Regions from separate parts of the Nocardioides jiangxiensis genome, predicted to be linked through region 1. Evidence: predicted binding sites of a transcription regulator. Region 1 holds the regulator's gene; the other holds the start of a gene.
The links. The regulator LexA, encoded in region 1, represses DNA repair genes until DNA is damaged. The targets are predictions, from matches to a motif close to TCGAACANNTGTTCGA.

Region 1 (7,543 bases):
GCCGGTCTCGGGGTTGGTGTGCCAGTCGTTGATCGTGTCGTCGTACTGGATGCCCGGGTCGGCACAGGCCCACGCGGCCTCGGCGATCTTGCGCCACAGGGCGCGGGCGTCGACGGTCTCGATGACCTCGCCGGTGGAGCGCGAGCGGAGACCGAACTCCTTGCCCTCCTCCACGGCGCGCATGAACTCGTCGGACACGCGGACCGAGTTGTTGGCGTTCTGGTACTGGACCGAGGTGATGTCCTTGCCGCCGAGGTCCATGTCGAAGCCGGCGTCGCGCAGCGCGCGGATCTTGTCCTCCTCGCGCCACTTCGTCTCGACGAACTCCTCGATGTCCGGGTGGTCGACGTCGAGGACGACCATCTTGGCCGCACGACGCGTGGCGCCGCCCGACTTGATGGTGCCGGCAGACGCGTCGGCGCCACGCATGAAGGAGACCGGGCCGGAGGCGGTGCCGCCGGACTTCAGCAGCTCCTTGGAGGAGCGGATGCGGGAGAGGTTGAGGCCGGCGCCGGAGCCGCCCTTGAAGATGAAGCCCTCCTCCTTGTACCAGTTGAGGATCGAGTCCATCGAGTCGTCAACGGAGAGGATGAAGCACGCGGAGACCTGCTGCGGAGCGGTCGTGCCGACGTTGAACCAGACCGGGGAGTTGAAGGAGAAGTACTGGTTGACCAGCAGCCAGGTCAGCTCCTCCTCGAAGACCTTCACGTCGGCCTCGGAGGCGAAGTAGTGGAAGTCGCGGCCGGCGGCGACGTACTTGCTGACGACGCGGTCGATGAGCTGCTTGAGGCTCTGCTCGCGGTTGTCGGCGCCGACGGCACCGCGGAAGTACTTCGTGGTGACGATCGTCGAGGCGTTGACGGACCAGAAGTCCGGGAACTCCACGCCACGCTGCTCGAACACGGTCTCGCCGGTCTTCCAGTTGGTCTGGACGACGTCGCGACGCTCCCAGTTGATCGCGTCGTAGGGGTGCACACCCTCGGTGCTGAAGACGCGCTCCATCTTCAGGCCCTTCCCGGTTGCCTGCTGTGCGGCGGAAACCGTCTCGGTCATCGTCTCTCCATTTCCCATGATCTGCCGGCGTGATGCTTCTTGGCTGCTGCTGCGTACTGCTGGTGCTGCTGCGTACTGCTGGTGGTGCTGGTGCTGCTGGTGGTGCTGGTGCTGCGTCGTCTGGAGGCCCGGCAACAAGCTTCCCCACTCGATGCCGGGCCGGTCTGTGTCACCCGCTCGGGGTGAGGTCCTTCTCGAACGCCGGATCAGCGGCCGCCCTCTCCAGACGGAGGGCGTCGATCTCCTTGGCGAAGTCCTCGGCGGACTCGAACGCGCGGTAGACGCTCGCGAACCGGAGGTAGGCCACCTCGTCGAGCGCCCGTAGCGGGCCCAGGATCGCGAGGCCGACCTCGTGCGCCGGGAACTCCGCCTGGCCGCTGCAGCGCAGCGCGTCCTCGACGTCGTGGCCCAGGCGGGCGAGCTGGTCCTCGGTGACCGGACGGCCCTTGCAGGCCTTCCGGACACCGCTGATCGCCTTGTCGCGGTTGAACGGCTCGGTCGCGCCGGAGCGCTTGCTGACCATGAGCTGCATCTGCTCGACCGTCGAGAAGCGGCGGTCGCAGGCGGGGCAGACCCGGCGGCGGCGGATCGCGGCGCCGTCGTCAGCGACTCGGGAGTCGAGCACGCGGGTGTCGGTGTTGCGGCAGTGTGGACAGTGCATCGCTCGGCTCCCCTCGTCCGTCGTCTTCGCGCCTGGCGCCTGTGGATTGCTGTGGATAAAGGCGCCCTGGCTGTTGATGGCGCCGGTCACACCTGTTGACTACATGTGGAGAACCACAACGGTGTAACTACTAGATGTAGTGGTAACCGTACGTCGCGACCACCAGCGCCGCAAGCCGCCTCGTCGCCACGGGCGACGCGATCGGCGTGTCGGATGTGGTCCAGGTCGCAAAAGCGCAGGTCAGCACGGAAGAGCCGGTTTCCGGCGCCGAAATCGCAGCTCGGCGTGTCGGGCGTGTCGTCGATTGTTGGTCATGCGGAACGCCCTGCCGTGACAGAATCCCCGCGTGACGAACGGGTCGAAGCACGCAGGCAGCCGCAAGGCTTCCCGCCGGGCTCGCCCCCGCCGCTCGCTCGACACGCGCGTCGCGAAGTACGCCGTGGCCGTCACCCTGTGCGTCGTCGCCTGGGGCTACCTCGTGTGGGCCGCCATCGACTTCGGCGCGACCGCTCGCGGCGGCAACGGCGCCGCGTGGTTCTTCCTGCTGCTCGCCTGCATCGGCGCGGCCTCCTGTCTCTTCGCCGGCCTCATGCTCGGCGTCCGGCTGCTGACGGTGCTGGGCATCCTCGCCCCACCCGCCGGCTCCCCCGACGCCCCTGCGCGGCCCGCCGGCGGACGTCGCGCCGCGCGCTGATCCGACCGGCCGGCCGCGCCGAGCACGTGACGCAGGCCTCGAATCTTTTTTCGAACAGAGCCTTGCGTCATTCGAACACATGATCTAACTTCGATCACGTGTTCGATCGAACGTCTGATCGATCTCCCGACCGGAGCCGTTCCCCCGGTTGTGTCGGGGGCCCTGACTAGACATTCGCTCGTCACCCCGACCGACTCTTCCCCGGAGGTCCCCGATGAGCACGATCAGCTTCGCCCCCACGTTCGAGATCCGTCCCGCCCGCACCGGGCCGGCACCCGCAGGCCAGCTCCGGCTGACCCGCCGTGGCCGCCTCGTCGTCTTCATGGGCGCCGTGCTCGTCGTCTTCGCGCTCGCCTTCGTGATCATGGGCGGCTCGAGCGCCTCGACCGACGCGGGCGGCTCGCCGACCGCGACCGAGCGCATCGTCGTGGCCCCGGGGCAGACCCTCTGGGACATCGCGTCGGCGCACAGCGACGGCGACGTCCGCGCCACCGTCGACGCCATCGAGAAGCTCAACGCCCTCGATGGCGCGATGCTCTACGCCGGCCAGGAGCTCTACATCCCGGTCGACTGACACAGACTGCGGCCACCACTGGTGGGTGGCCGCCCAGGTTCCCGCGCGTCGCCTCGACCCCGGCGCGCGGGATGGGGAAGACGCGGGGCGGGCGCTGCAAGGGAAGGCAGCACCCGCCCCGCCTCACATTTCAGCCCACGTCGGGGCGACACGCGGTTCGAACACATGTTTGAAGCCGTGCGTGATCACGACTACGTTGGACCCATACCGACCAGCCCTCCACGACGTAAGGCGCAGACGATGGCGACTCCTCCTCGCAAGGTCACCGAGCTCCCCGACGGTCCTGCTGACGCGACCGGCCTGACGCCGCGGCAGCAGCGCATCCTCAACGTCATCCGCGACGCCCTCGAGGCGCGCGGCTACCCGCCCTCGATGCGCGAGATCGGCGACGCGGTCGGCCTGACGTCATCCAGCTCGGTGTCACACCAGCTCAAGGTGCTGGAGCAGAAGGGGTTCCTCAAGCGCGACCCCAACCGGCCGCGTGCCATCGAGGTCTTCCTGCCCGAGGTGCTCGCTGCCCGGCGTTCGATCGGCGCGGCCGAGGAGGTCTCCTACGACGAGACCGGCATCGGCGACTCGGTGCCGGCCGCGACCTACGTGCCGGTCGTGGGGCGCATCGCCGCCGGCGGCCCGATCCTGGCGGAGGAGCGCGTGGAGGACGTGTTCCCGCTGCCGAAGAGCCTGGTCGGCGACGGCACGCTCTTCCTGCTCGAGGTCTCCGGTGACTCGATGATCGACGCCGCCATCTGCTCCGGCGACTACGTCGTGATCCGCCAGCAGCCCACCGCCACCAACGGCGACATGGTCGCCGCGCTCCTCGACGGCGAGGCCACGGTCAAGACCTTCAAGAAGAAGGACGGCCAGGTCTGGCTGATGCCGCACAACGACGCCTACGACCCGATCGACGGCACGCACGCGTCGATCCTCGGCATCGTCACCGCGGTCCTGCGCCGCGTCTGACACGCTGGGGCCGTGACGCCCCGACGCTTCCTCACTGCCCTCGTCGCGACCTCGGTCCTGGCGGGGGCAGTGGCATGTGCACCACGCGACGACGCCACCCCTGGCCTCACCACGCACGCGTCGACGCCCAGCTCGACGGCCTCGGCCAGCTCCGACCTCGACGCCCTCGCCTCGTCGGCGGCGGCTGCGGCGTCATCCATCAACGCGCCCCTGCCCGGCACCGTGCCGCCCACCTGGCTCGGCACCCGCCCCCTCCCCCTCCGCGCCGACGGCTACGGCATGGTCCGGACGACACCGAAGGAGCTGCGCGAGCGACGCTTCACGCTGCCCGACACCGTGGCCGAGCTGCCCGGCTCCGGCTTCGCCGCGCGCATCGTCGCGCCCGCGCCGGCCGACGTCATCGCCCGCTCGACGTGGCAGCCCGGGTGCCCCGTCGGCAAGGAGGACCTGGCCTGGGTCCGCCTGACCTTCCGGGGCTTCGACGGCGCCCGCCACACCGGGGAGCTCCTGCTCAACCGGTCGGTGGCGGCGCCGGTGGCATCGGTGTTCCGGGAGCTGTGGCGGCAGCGCTTCCCGCTCGAGGAGATGCGGGTGACCACGCGGGCCGAGCTCGACGCCCCGCCGTACGGCGACGGCAACGACACCAGTGCCTTCGTCTGCCGTCCGGCGGTCGGGTCGAGCCGGTTCAGTGAGCACGCCTACGGCCTGGCCGTGGACGTGAACCCCTTCCAGAACCCCTACACGAAGGGCGACCTCGTCCTGCCCGAGCTGGCCGGCTCCTACGTCGACCGGGACCCGCTCCGGCCGGGGATGCTGACGCCTGGGGCGATCGCCGCGTTCGCCCGGATCGGGTGGGAGTGGGGTGGCGACTGGCACACGCTGAAGGACCGGCACCACTTCAGCCTCCACAACCGATGACTATTACTACCTAATGGTAGCAATGCGTCGCGAACCGGCGTAGAGTCGGCGCCATGGTCGACCAGCACACCTCCCCCGGCACCCCGGCCGAGTGGCATGCGCCCGAACCGGATCCGGCGGAGCTGACCCACGCCATCCACGAGGGACTGGGGCTGCTGGCACTGCCGATGGCGGTGCTGCTGATGTTCGGCGCGTGGTCTCCCACGGTCTTCGTGTGGGCACCTACCTCTCCGCTCGCAGCCGCCGTCACGGCCGCGGGGTTCCTCGCCGCCGCCGTGCTCGCGGTGGCGGGCCGCTCGGCCGGCCGCCGGGCCGTCGACCTCACCTCCGTCGTCGTGCTCGCCGGCCTTGTCGGACTGGCGGTGACCACCGCACTGCACCTGCGGGAGCTCGGCCGGATGGATCCCCTCGGCCCGCTGACCATCAGCCGCACCATCACGCTGGGCTGGGTGCCCGCGATGGTCGTCCTGCCCGTCGTGCTCGTGCGCTGCATCCGCACGGTGCGCAGGGCCGGCCTGCCACCACGCGGACCCTCCTGGCTGCTGCGCGTCGGCGGCACGGTCACGGCAGCACCGCTGCTCGGGCTGGCGCTCGCCAGCCTGGTCGACCCTGCGCGCACGGTCACCTAGCTCCCGTTCGAGGCCAGCCCGCTCGACGTACGCGCGATGGCGTCGATCCAGCTGGCGATCGCCGTCGGCATCGTCCACGCGATGTGGCGTGCGGCCCCGCGCGATCTCGGCGGTGCCCTCCTCGCCCTCGGCACGTACGTCGTCCTGGTCGCCGGCGCCACCGTCGTGTTCCGCGACGACCTGACGAGCGACAGGAACAGCCTGCTCGTGGGCGCGGCATGGCTCGCGCTCCTCGCGGGCGTCACCGTGGCCGGCTTACTCCTGCGGGTGACTGACCGAGACTTCCCCGAGGTCTTCGCCGCGCCGGAGCTCGCACCGGCGGCGGACCACGGCTTCTACGGGCCCGGCTCCGTCACCTGGAAGGTGTGGAGCTACCCGACCAGCCTCACGATCGGCTTCCAGCGCGCCGTCGTCATCGAGGAGCTCGACCCGCACCTGGTCGCCGCGGTCACGAAGACCCACGGCATCTACGACCGGCCCCGCACCCGCTACGACCGGACACTGCGCTACTTCGCGATGGTCGCGTTCGGCGACACCCGGTCGACGACCAAGGCCGCCGACGTCCTGGTGCGGATCCACGCCAAGGGGATCGGCATCGACCCGGTCACCGACACCCGCTACGACGCCAACGACCCAGACTCCCAGCTCTGGATCCTGGTGACGGCCTGGCACTCGATCCTCGCGGCGTACGAGCGCTACGGGCCGGGGCGGCTCTCGGCAGCCGACGAGGCTCAGTACTGGGCCGAGTGCGCGCGGGCGGCCGAGCTGCAGACCTGCGACCCCGACCAGGTGCCGCGCAGCCGCGACGAGGTCCGGGCGTACTTCGAGGCGATGCGCCCGCAGCTGATCGGCTCGGAGTACGCGCGCGACGCGATGCGCCACCTCCTCCAGGCGGAGGTGATGCTGCCCCCGATGTCGCGGCTGCTGTGGCCCCTCACCTTCGTCGTCACCCGTCTGCTGCGCCGCGGCACGCTGGCGACCATGCCCGTGTGGATGCGCGAGGTCGTCGACCTCCCCGTCAACAGGTACGCCGACGCGGCCGTGCGGCCACTCCTCTGCGTGATGTTCTGGGCGGTCAGCCTCAACACGGCGGTGCAGCTCCTGCTGCTGCGGATCCTCTCCCCCATGACGCTGCCGATCGCCGGACCGGTCCTGCGCAGGATCGAACCGCTCGAGGCCCGCACGATGACGCCCCGCGAGGCCCAGGCGGCGTACGGCTTCGAGCCGCCCGCGGCGGCGCACGCCGACTTCCGCGCCACGCAGGTACGCCGGGTCTTCACCGAGGGCGCGGCGCCGCAGGAAGACGGCATCCTCGAGTCGCAGCCGATCCTCGGCAACATCGACTGAGCGCGACCGAGCGCGACTGAGCGCGCCGAGACGAGGCTCGTGCCGGGCACGGGCCCCGTCTCGGCGCGGCACAAGCCCCGTCTCGGCGCGGCACGGGCCCCGTCTCGGCGCGGCACGGGCCCCGTCTCGGCGGGCAGGGTCAGCGGCCGGCGAGGCGCTTCAGGGCGCCGCGGACCATCTGCGGGTCCACGGTGGGCCACATGGGCGGAAGGGACGCCCGCAGGAAGCCGCCGTAGCGTGCCGTGGCCAGCCGCGGGTCCAGGACCGCGACGACGCCCCGGTCGCTCGAGGTGCGGATCAGGCGACCGGCACCCTGCGCCATCAGCAGCGCGGCATGGGTCGCCGCCACCGACATGAAGCCGTTGACACCCGCCTTGTCGGCAGCCTTCTGCCGCGCCGACATCAGTGGGTCGTCGGGGCGCGGGAACGGGATCCGGTCGATCAGCACCAGCGTGCACGTGTCGCCCGGGACGTCGAGTCCCTGCCACAGCGACAAGGTGCCGAAGAGCACGGTGTGGGGGTCCTCGACGAACTGCTTGGCGAGCTCCGGGAGCTGGGCATCACCCTGGGCGAGGGTGGTCAGGTGAGGCAGCCGCGTGCGCACCTCCTCCGCTGCGGCATCGGCCGCCCGCTTGGAGGAGAAGAGCCCCAGCGTGCGCCCGTCGGCGGCATCGATCAGCTCCACGATCTCGTCGAGGACCGCGGGC
Region 2 (7,543 bases), on a different contig from region 1:
CGATGCGGGCTGGTCGACGTACGTCACTGGAACCTCTGGGGAACGGGGTGGGATGCGGGTCGAGTCTAACGGCACGACCGACTAGGCTCGGACTCGTTGCCGAGACCGGGCAACGTGCCGATCATCACCCTCAGGAGAGGACCCTCGTGAGCCCCGCTGCCACCCCGCTGGACTGGACCGATCTCGACCGGCGGGCGGTGGACACCGCACGCGTGCTCGCGATGGACGCCGTGCAGAAGGTCGGCAACGGCCACCCGGGCACCGCGATGAGCCTCGCGCCGGTCGCCTACCTGCTCTACCAGAAGGTCATGCGGCACAACCCGGCCGACCCGTCCTGGATCGGTCGCGACCGCTTCGTGCTCTCGTGCGGCCACTCCTCGCTCACGCAGTACGTCCAGCTGTACCTGGGCGGCTTCGGCCTCGAGCTCGAGGACCTCAAGGCGTTCCGCACGTGGGGCTCCAAGACGCCGGGCCACCCGGAGTACGGCCACACCGCCGGCGTCGAGACCACCACCGGTCCGCTCGGTCAGGGCATCGCGACCGCCGTCGGCATGGCGATGGCTGCGCGCCGCGAGAAGGGTCTGTTCCACCCCGACGCTGCGGACGGGGCCTCGCCGTTCGACCACGACATCTACGTCATCGCCTCCGACGGTGACCTGCAGGAGGGTGTCTCGGCCGAGGCGTCGTCCATCGCCGGGCACCAGCAGCTGGGCAACCTCACCGTCATCTACGACGCCAACCGGATCTCGATCGAGGGCGACACCGACGTGTCGTTCTCCGAGGACGTGGCGGCGCGCTACGCCGCGTACGGCTGGGACGTCCACCACGTCGACTGGACCAAGGGCGGCGACCACGCCGACGGTGCCGGCTACCACGAGGACATCGAGGCCCTGTACGCCGCGATCCAGGAGGGTCGCACGGTCACCGACAAGCCGACGCTGATCGTCCTCAACACCATCATCGCGTGGCCCGCCCCCAACGCGCAGAACACCGAGGCCTCCCACGGCTCGGCGCTCGGCGACGCCGAGGTGGCGGCCACGAAGAAGGTCCTCGGCTTCGACCCGGAGCAGAAGTTCGAGGTCCCGGCCGAGGTGCTCGCACACTCCCGCGACCTCGTCGCCCGCGGCAAGGCCGCCGAGCAGGCCTGGACCGCGGAGTACGACGCGTGGGCCGCCGCCCACCCGGCCGAGCTGGAGATCCTCGAGCGCACGAAGACCCGCGCCCTGCCCGAGGGCCTGGCCGAGGCGCTGCCGACGTTCCCGGCCGACGCCAAGGGCGTCGCCACCCGCGCCGCGTCCGGCAAGGTCATCAACGCCATCGCGCCGCTGATGCCGGAGCTGTGGGGTGGCTCTGCCGACCTCGCCGGCTCCAACAACACCACGATCGAGGGCGCGCCGTCGTTCCTGCCGGCGGCGCACGCCACGCACGACTGGAAGGCCGACCCGTACGCCGGCCGCGTGCTGCACTTCGGCATCCGCGAGCACGCCATGGGTGCCATCCAGAACGGCATCACGCTCCACGGCGGCACCCGCGTCTTCGCGGGCACGTTCCTCCAGTTCGCCGACTACATGCGTCCGGCGGTCCGTCTGGCGGCGCTGATGAAGGCGCCGGCCATCTACGTCTGGACCCACGACTCCGTCGGTCTCGGCGAGGACGGGCCGACGCACCAGCCGATCGAGCACGCCGCCGCGCTGCGCGCGATCCCCCACCTCGACGTGGTCCGCCCGGCCGACGCCAACGAGACGGCAGCTGCCTGGCTGACGATCCTGGGCCACACCGACCGTCCGGCCGGCCTGCTGCTGAGCCGCCAGAACCTTCCGACGTTCCCGCGCGGCGAGCAGGGCTTCAACACGACCGAGGACGTCGCCAAGGGCGGCTACGTGCTGATCGACGCCGAGGGCGGCGAGCCGGACGTGGTGCTGATGGCCACCGGCTCCGAGGTGCAGCTCGCCGTGGCTGCGCGCGAGCAGCTCAAGGAGAAGGGCATCAACGCGCGCGTCGTCTCCCTCCCCTGCATCGAATGGTTCAACGCGCAGACACAGGGGTACCGCGACAGCGTGATCCCGCCGACGGTCAAGGCACGCGTCTCGGTTGAGGCGGGCATCGCCCAGGGCTGGCGCGAGCTGGTCGGCGACGCCGGCCGGATCGTGTCGATCGAGACCTTCGGTGCGTCGGCGTCGGCCGAGCGCATGTTCGCGGAGTACGGCATCACGGCGGACGCGGTCGTCCGCGCCGCCGAGGACAGCATCGCCGCCACGGCCTGACCCAGACCCGCTACACGAGGAGCAAGACTCATGTCCGCACGACTCGAAGCACTCTCCGCAGCCGGTGTCTCCATCTGGCTCGACGACCTCTCCCGGGAGCGTCTCGAGACCGGCAACCTCGCCGAACTCGTCGCCACCTCGTCGGTCGTCGGCGTGACCACCAACCCGACGATCTTCGCGACCGCCCTGGCCAAGGGCGAGCGCTACGACGCGCAGCTGCGCGAGGTCGCCGCCCAGGGCGGCACCGCCGCCGACGCGATCCTCGCGCTGACGACGGAGGACGTGCGCAACGCCTGCGACGTCCTGCGTCCCGTCTACGACGAGGACCCGTTCGACGGCCGCGTCTCGATCGAGGTCGAGCCGGGCCTGGCGATGGACACCGACGGCACCATCACCCAGGCACGCGAGCTCTGGCAGGCCGTGAGCCGGCCGAACGTGATGATCAAGATCCCCGCTACCAAGCCCGGCCTCCCGGCGATCACCGCGGCGATCGCGGCCGGCATCAGCGTCAACGTGACCCTGATCTTCAGCAACGAGCGCTACCGCGAGGTCATGGACGCCTACCTGACCGGACTCGAGCGGGCCGTCGCCGACGGCGTCGACATCTCCTCGATCCACTCGGTCGCGTCGTTCTTCGTCTCGCGCGTCGACTCCGAGGTCGACAAGCGCCTCGACGCCATCGGCACCGAGGAGGCCGCTGCCCTCAAGGGCAAGGCCGCCCTGGCCAACGCCTGGGCCGCGTACGCCGCGTACCAGGAGGTCTTCGGCAGCGAGCGGTTCGCGGCGCTGGCCGGCGCCAACGTGCAGCGTCCCCTGTGGGCCTCCACCGGCGTGAAGGACCCGGCGTACCCGGACACGCTCTACGTCAGCGAGCTCGTGGTCGACGGCTGCGTCAACACCATGCCGGAGAAGACCATGCAGGCCTTCGCCGACCACGGCGAGGTCACCGGCGACACGGTCACGGGTCGTGGCGCCGAGGCGGCCGAGGTGTTCGCAGCCCTGGCGGCCCTCGGCGTCGACTTCGACGACGTCCTGGAGGTGCTCGAGCGCGAGGGCGTCGAGAAGTTCGACGTGTCGTGGGCCGAGCTCGTCGACACCGTCACGACGCAGCTGGCGGCGGTCGCCCCGTGAGCAAGCAGCCGCCGGTCGACGCCACCAAGACGACCGCGTGGCAGGAGCTCAGCCAGCACGCGACGTCGTTCCAGCCCGACCTCCGCGGCTGGTTCGCAGCCGACGCCGGTCGCGTCGAGCGGATGACGTTCGACGCCGCCGACCTCCACGTCGACCTGTCGAAGAGCCTGGTCACGCCCGAGATCGCCCAGACGCTGCTGGACCTGGCCGACCAGGTCGGGCTCGCCGAGCGCCGCGACGCGATGTTCAACGGCGAGCGGATCAACGTCACCGAGAACCGCGCGGTGCTGCACACCGCCCTGCGCGCACCCGCCGACGCCACGGTGATGGTCGACGGCAAGAACATCGTCGAGGACGTCCACGCCGCCCTCGAGCACATGTACCGCTTCGCCACCGAGGTGCGCTCCGGCGAGTGGAAGGGCGTCACCGGCCGCCGGATCCGCACGGTCGTCAACATCGGCATCGGCGGCTCGGACCTGGGCCCGCTCATGGCGTACGAGGCGCTCGCGCCCTACCGCCACCACGACCTCGAGGTCCGGTTCATCAGCAACATCGACCCGACCGACGCTGCGCGCAAGCTGGCCGACCTCGACCCGGCGTCGACCCTCTTCATCGTGTCGAGCAAGACCTTCACCACCCTCGAGACGCTGACCAACGCGCGCCTGTGCCGTGAGTGGCTGCTGTCGAACCTGCGTGCCCGCGGGCTCATGCGGATCGACGACAAGAACGCCGTGTCGCGGCACTTCGTCGCGGTCTCGACGGCGAAGGACAAGGTCGAGGAGTTCGGCATCGACCCGGCCAACGCCTTCGGCTTCTGGGACTGGGTCGGCGGGCGCTACTCCGTGGACTCGACCATCGGCACGTCCCTGGCGATCGCCATCGGCCACGACCACTTCGCCGACTTCCTGGGCGGCATGCACGCCATGGACGAGCACTTCCGCTCCACGCCGATCGAGCGCAACGTCCCGGCCCTCATGGGCCTGCTGAACATCTGGTACCGGAACTTCCTCGGCGCCGGCACCCACGCCGTGCTGCCCTACTCGCAGCTGCTGCACCGCTTCCCGGCGTACCTGCAGCAGCTGACGATGGAGTCCAACGGCAAGTCGGTCCGCTGGGACGGTTCGCCGGTCACCTCCGACACGGGCGAGGTCTTCTGGGGCGAGCCCGGCACCAACGGACAGCACGCCTTCTACCAGCTGATCCACCAGGGCACGGACCTCGTGCCGGCCGACTTCATCGCGTTCGCCAACCCGGCGTACCCGCTCGTCGACGGCGAGCAGGACGTGCACGAGCTCTTCCTGGCGAACTTCTTCGCGCAGACCCAGGCACTCGCCTTCGGCAAGACCGCGGGCGAGGTGCGGGCCGAGGGCACGCCGGAGCGGATCGTCGCCGCGCGCGTCTTCCCGGGCAACCGTCCGACGACGTCGATCATGGCGCCGGACCTCACGCCGTCCGTGCTGGGCCAACTGGTCGCCCTCTACGAGCACATCACGTTCACGCAGGGCGCGGTGTGGGGCATCGACAGCTTCGACCAGTGGGGCGTGGAGCTCGGCAAGCAGCTCGCGCAGCAGATCATCCCCGCGCTCGGCGACGACACGGAGGCGCTGGAGAAGCAGGACGCCTCGACGCAGGCCCTGATCGACTACTACCACCGACACCGGGGCGAGTGATGACGATCTCCGTCGAGGTCTCCCCCGACGCCGCGCGCCTGACCGAGACGGTGGCCGCGGCCCTGACGGAGCGGCTCGCCGCCATCCAGGCCGAGGGTCGTACGCCGCGGGTCGTCCTCGCGGGCGGCTCGATCATCGAGGAGCTGCACCGCGTGGTCGCTGCGGCTCCGGGCGACGTCGACTGGTCGCGCGTGGAGTTCTGGTGGGGCGACGAGCGGTACGTCGACTCGTGGAGCCCCGACCGCAACTGCCTGGCCGCGCAGCGCGACCTCCTGACACCGCTGGGCGCGTCGCCCGACCTGGTGCACGTCCCGCCTGCGACCGACTCCGGCCAGCCGGTGCAGGACGCGGCTGCGACCTACGCACAGGACTTCCCTGCCGGCGACTTCGACGTCGTCATGCTCGGCATGGGCCCGGACGGGCACACCTGCTCCCTCTTCCCCGGCCGCGAGGACGACGTCCTGTCGACGCTCGACGCAGTCGCCGTCGTCGACTCCCCCAAGCCGCCGGCGCTGCGCCTGTCGATGACCCCGGCGCGCCTGTCCCGGTCGTCGCTCGTCTGGCTCGTGGCGTCCGGCACCGGCAAGGCCGAGGCGGTCCGCGCAGCGCTCGCGCCGACCGGAGGGTCCGTCGATCCCGTCGAGGTTCCCGCTGTCGCTCCACGCGGTGCCGAGGCCACGATCTGGTGGCTCGACGAGGACGCAGCGGCGCTCCTCTGAGATCGACGCCGCTGGCGCGTCTCGACCCGGCACGCTGCTGCTGACCTGCGGAAACTCCTTTCCACAGTCGGACAATTGGGGTCGACTTCGAACACCTGTTCGACCACAATGGAGGCATGACCACGTCCCCCGACCTCGCGCCCGACCTGCTCGCGTTCGCGCGTGAGCAGCGGCGCATCGCGGACCGCGCGGAGGCCGATCTCTTCATGGCCGCCGCGACGTGGGCCGACGAGCACTCGGTCGACTCGGTCGCACCCGCGCGGTCCGACTGGGACGAGAAGGCCATGCCGCTCGCCGGCGAGGGCACACCCGAGGTCGCGGAGTTCTGCGTCGCCGAGCTCGCGGCGGTCCTCGGCATGACGACCCACGCCGGCCGGGCCCTCATCGGCGACGCGCTCGAGACCCGTCACCGGCTCCCGAAGGTCTGGGCTCGCGTCGTCTCGGGCAGCCTGCAGGTCTGGCGCGCCCGCCAGGTCGCCCACCTCACCTACGGTCTCTCGCCCGAGGGCGCGGCCTACGTCGACGACCACGTCGCAGCGTTCGCCCACCGCATCGGCTACGCCGCCCTGCAGAGGCTCCTCGAGGAGGCGCGCATCCGGTTCGTCGAGGGCTACGAGCCTGAGGGCGGGCCGATCCGTCCCGACGGCCGGAAGGTGAGGGTCGGGCTCGGCCAGATCTCCACCAACGGCACCGCCGACCTGTGGGGCGAGCTCGACTACGCCGACGCCTCCGACCTGGAGCGGGCCATCGCCCGCCGTGCCACTGTCCTCGGCGCGGACGGCGGCGCGGGAGCGGGGCTCCCCCTCGACGCGCGACGTGCGCTGGCCCTCGGCGAGATGGCACGCCACGACCTCTGCCTCGACCTCGCCACAGGCGAGCGTTCACCGCGCGCCGGTGGCGGTGTCGAGCTCAAGGTCCACGTCGATGCTCGTGACCTGGCCGCGGACCGCGGCGGCCTCGCACGCGTCGAAGGCACAGGTGGCAACGGTGCCTTCATCACCCTCGATGCCCTCCGTGCCTGGTTGCAGCGTCCCGGTGTCCGCATCAGCGTCCGCACGGTGATCGACACCACCGACACCATCCGGGTCGACCAGTGGGAGATTCCCGACCGGCTCCGCCGCCATGTCACCGAGCGCGACGGCACCTGCCGCTTCCCCTGGTGCAGCCACCCGGGGCATCAGGCAGACATCGACCACGTCGCCCCCTACGACGACGCTGGCCCGCCGGGTCAGACCTCCACCGACAACCTCACGCCCTGTTGTCGCCAGCACCACCGCCTCAAGACCCACGCCGGCTGGAGCTACACCATGCTGGACCCCGGTTATTACCTCTGGCGCTCCCCCACCGGTCACCGGTTCCTCGTCACGCCACGTGGCACCCAGACCCTCTGACGGCCCCGACGCAGCCCGCCCGCGGGACGCTCGTCGACGGCTCGGTGTCGGATGGCCGATCCCACGACGAGCGCTGCTCGTTGACGTTCACCACCATGGACTTCGCTCCCGCACGGCAGTGGATGTTCCTGCTCGCCGGGAGCGGGCAGACGGAAGTCCTCAGGGCCGGCGACGCGATCCTGGTCGAGGACACCACGGGACCAGGCCACGCGACAGAGGTCTTCGAGGACGCGCTGATCGCGACCGTGCAGATCTGAGCGACCCTGCAGTTGCGAACTCAACGCGGCATGAGCGTGCGGTCGAACCGGGCACAGCGACGGGCCGCTCCCTACACTTCGTATGTGCCACGAGCCGAACCCGACGCCCTG

Region 2: a site for LexA is predicted at 5,872-5,887, ahead of Q5722_RS14430 (HNH endonuclease signature motif containing protein). Genes of this name have one in related genera too.

Annotation. Positions count from the first base shown of each region.
Region 1 is NZ_JAUQTA010000001.1:921,059-928,601, forward strand. It holds gene Q5722_RS04565 (vitamin B12-dependent ribonucleotide reductase) at 1-1,053, opposite strand, end outside; gene nrdR (transcriptional regulator NrdR) at 1,223-1,714, opposite strand; gene Q5722_RS04575 (hypothetical protein) at 2,061-2,408, shown strand; gene Q5722_RS04580 (LysM peptidoglycan-binding domain-containing protein) at 2,623-2,982, shown strand; gene lexA (transcriptional repressor LexA) at 3,223-3,942, shown strand; gene Q5722_RS04590 (M15 family metallopeptidase) at 3,955-4,860, shown strand; gene Q5722_RS04595 (hypothetical protein) at 4,914-5,489, shown strand; gene Q5722_RS04600 (oxygenase MpaB family protein) at 5,526-6,836, shown strand; gene Q5722_RS04605 (ATP-dependent DNA helicase) at 6,976-7,543, opposite strand, start outside.
Region 2 is NZ_JAUQTA010000002.1:622,307-629,849, reverse strand. It holds gene tkt (transketolase) at 147-2,264, shown strand; gene tal (transaldolase) at 2,295-3,395, shown strand; gene pgi (glucose-6-phosphate isomerase) at 3,392-5,065, shown strand; gene pgl (6-phosphogluconolactonase) at 5,065-5,784, shown strand; gene Q5722_RS14430 (HNH endonuclease signature motif containing protein) at 5,901-7,175, shown strand; gene Q5722_RS14425 (cupin domain-containing protein) at 7,271-7,432, shown strand; gene Q5722_RS14420 (hypothetical protein) at 7,517-7,543, shown strand, end outside.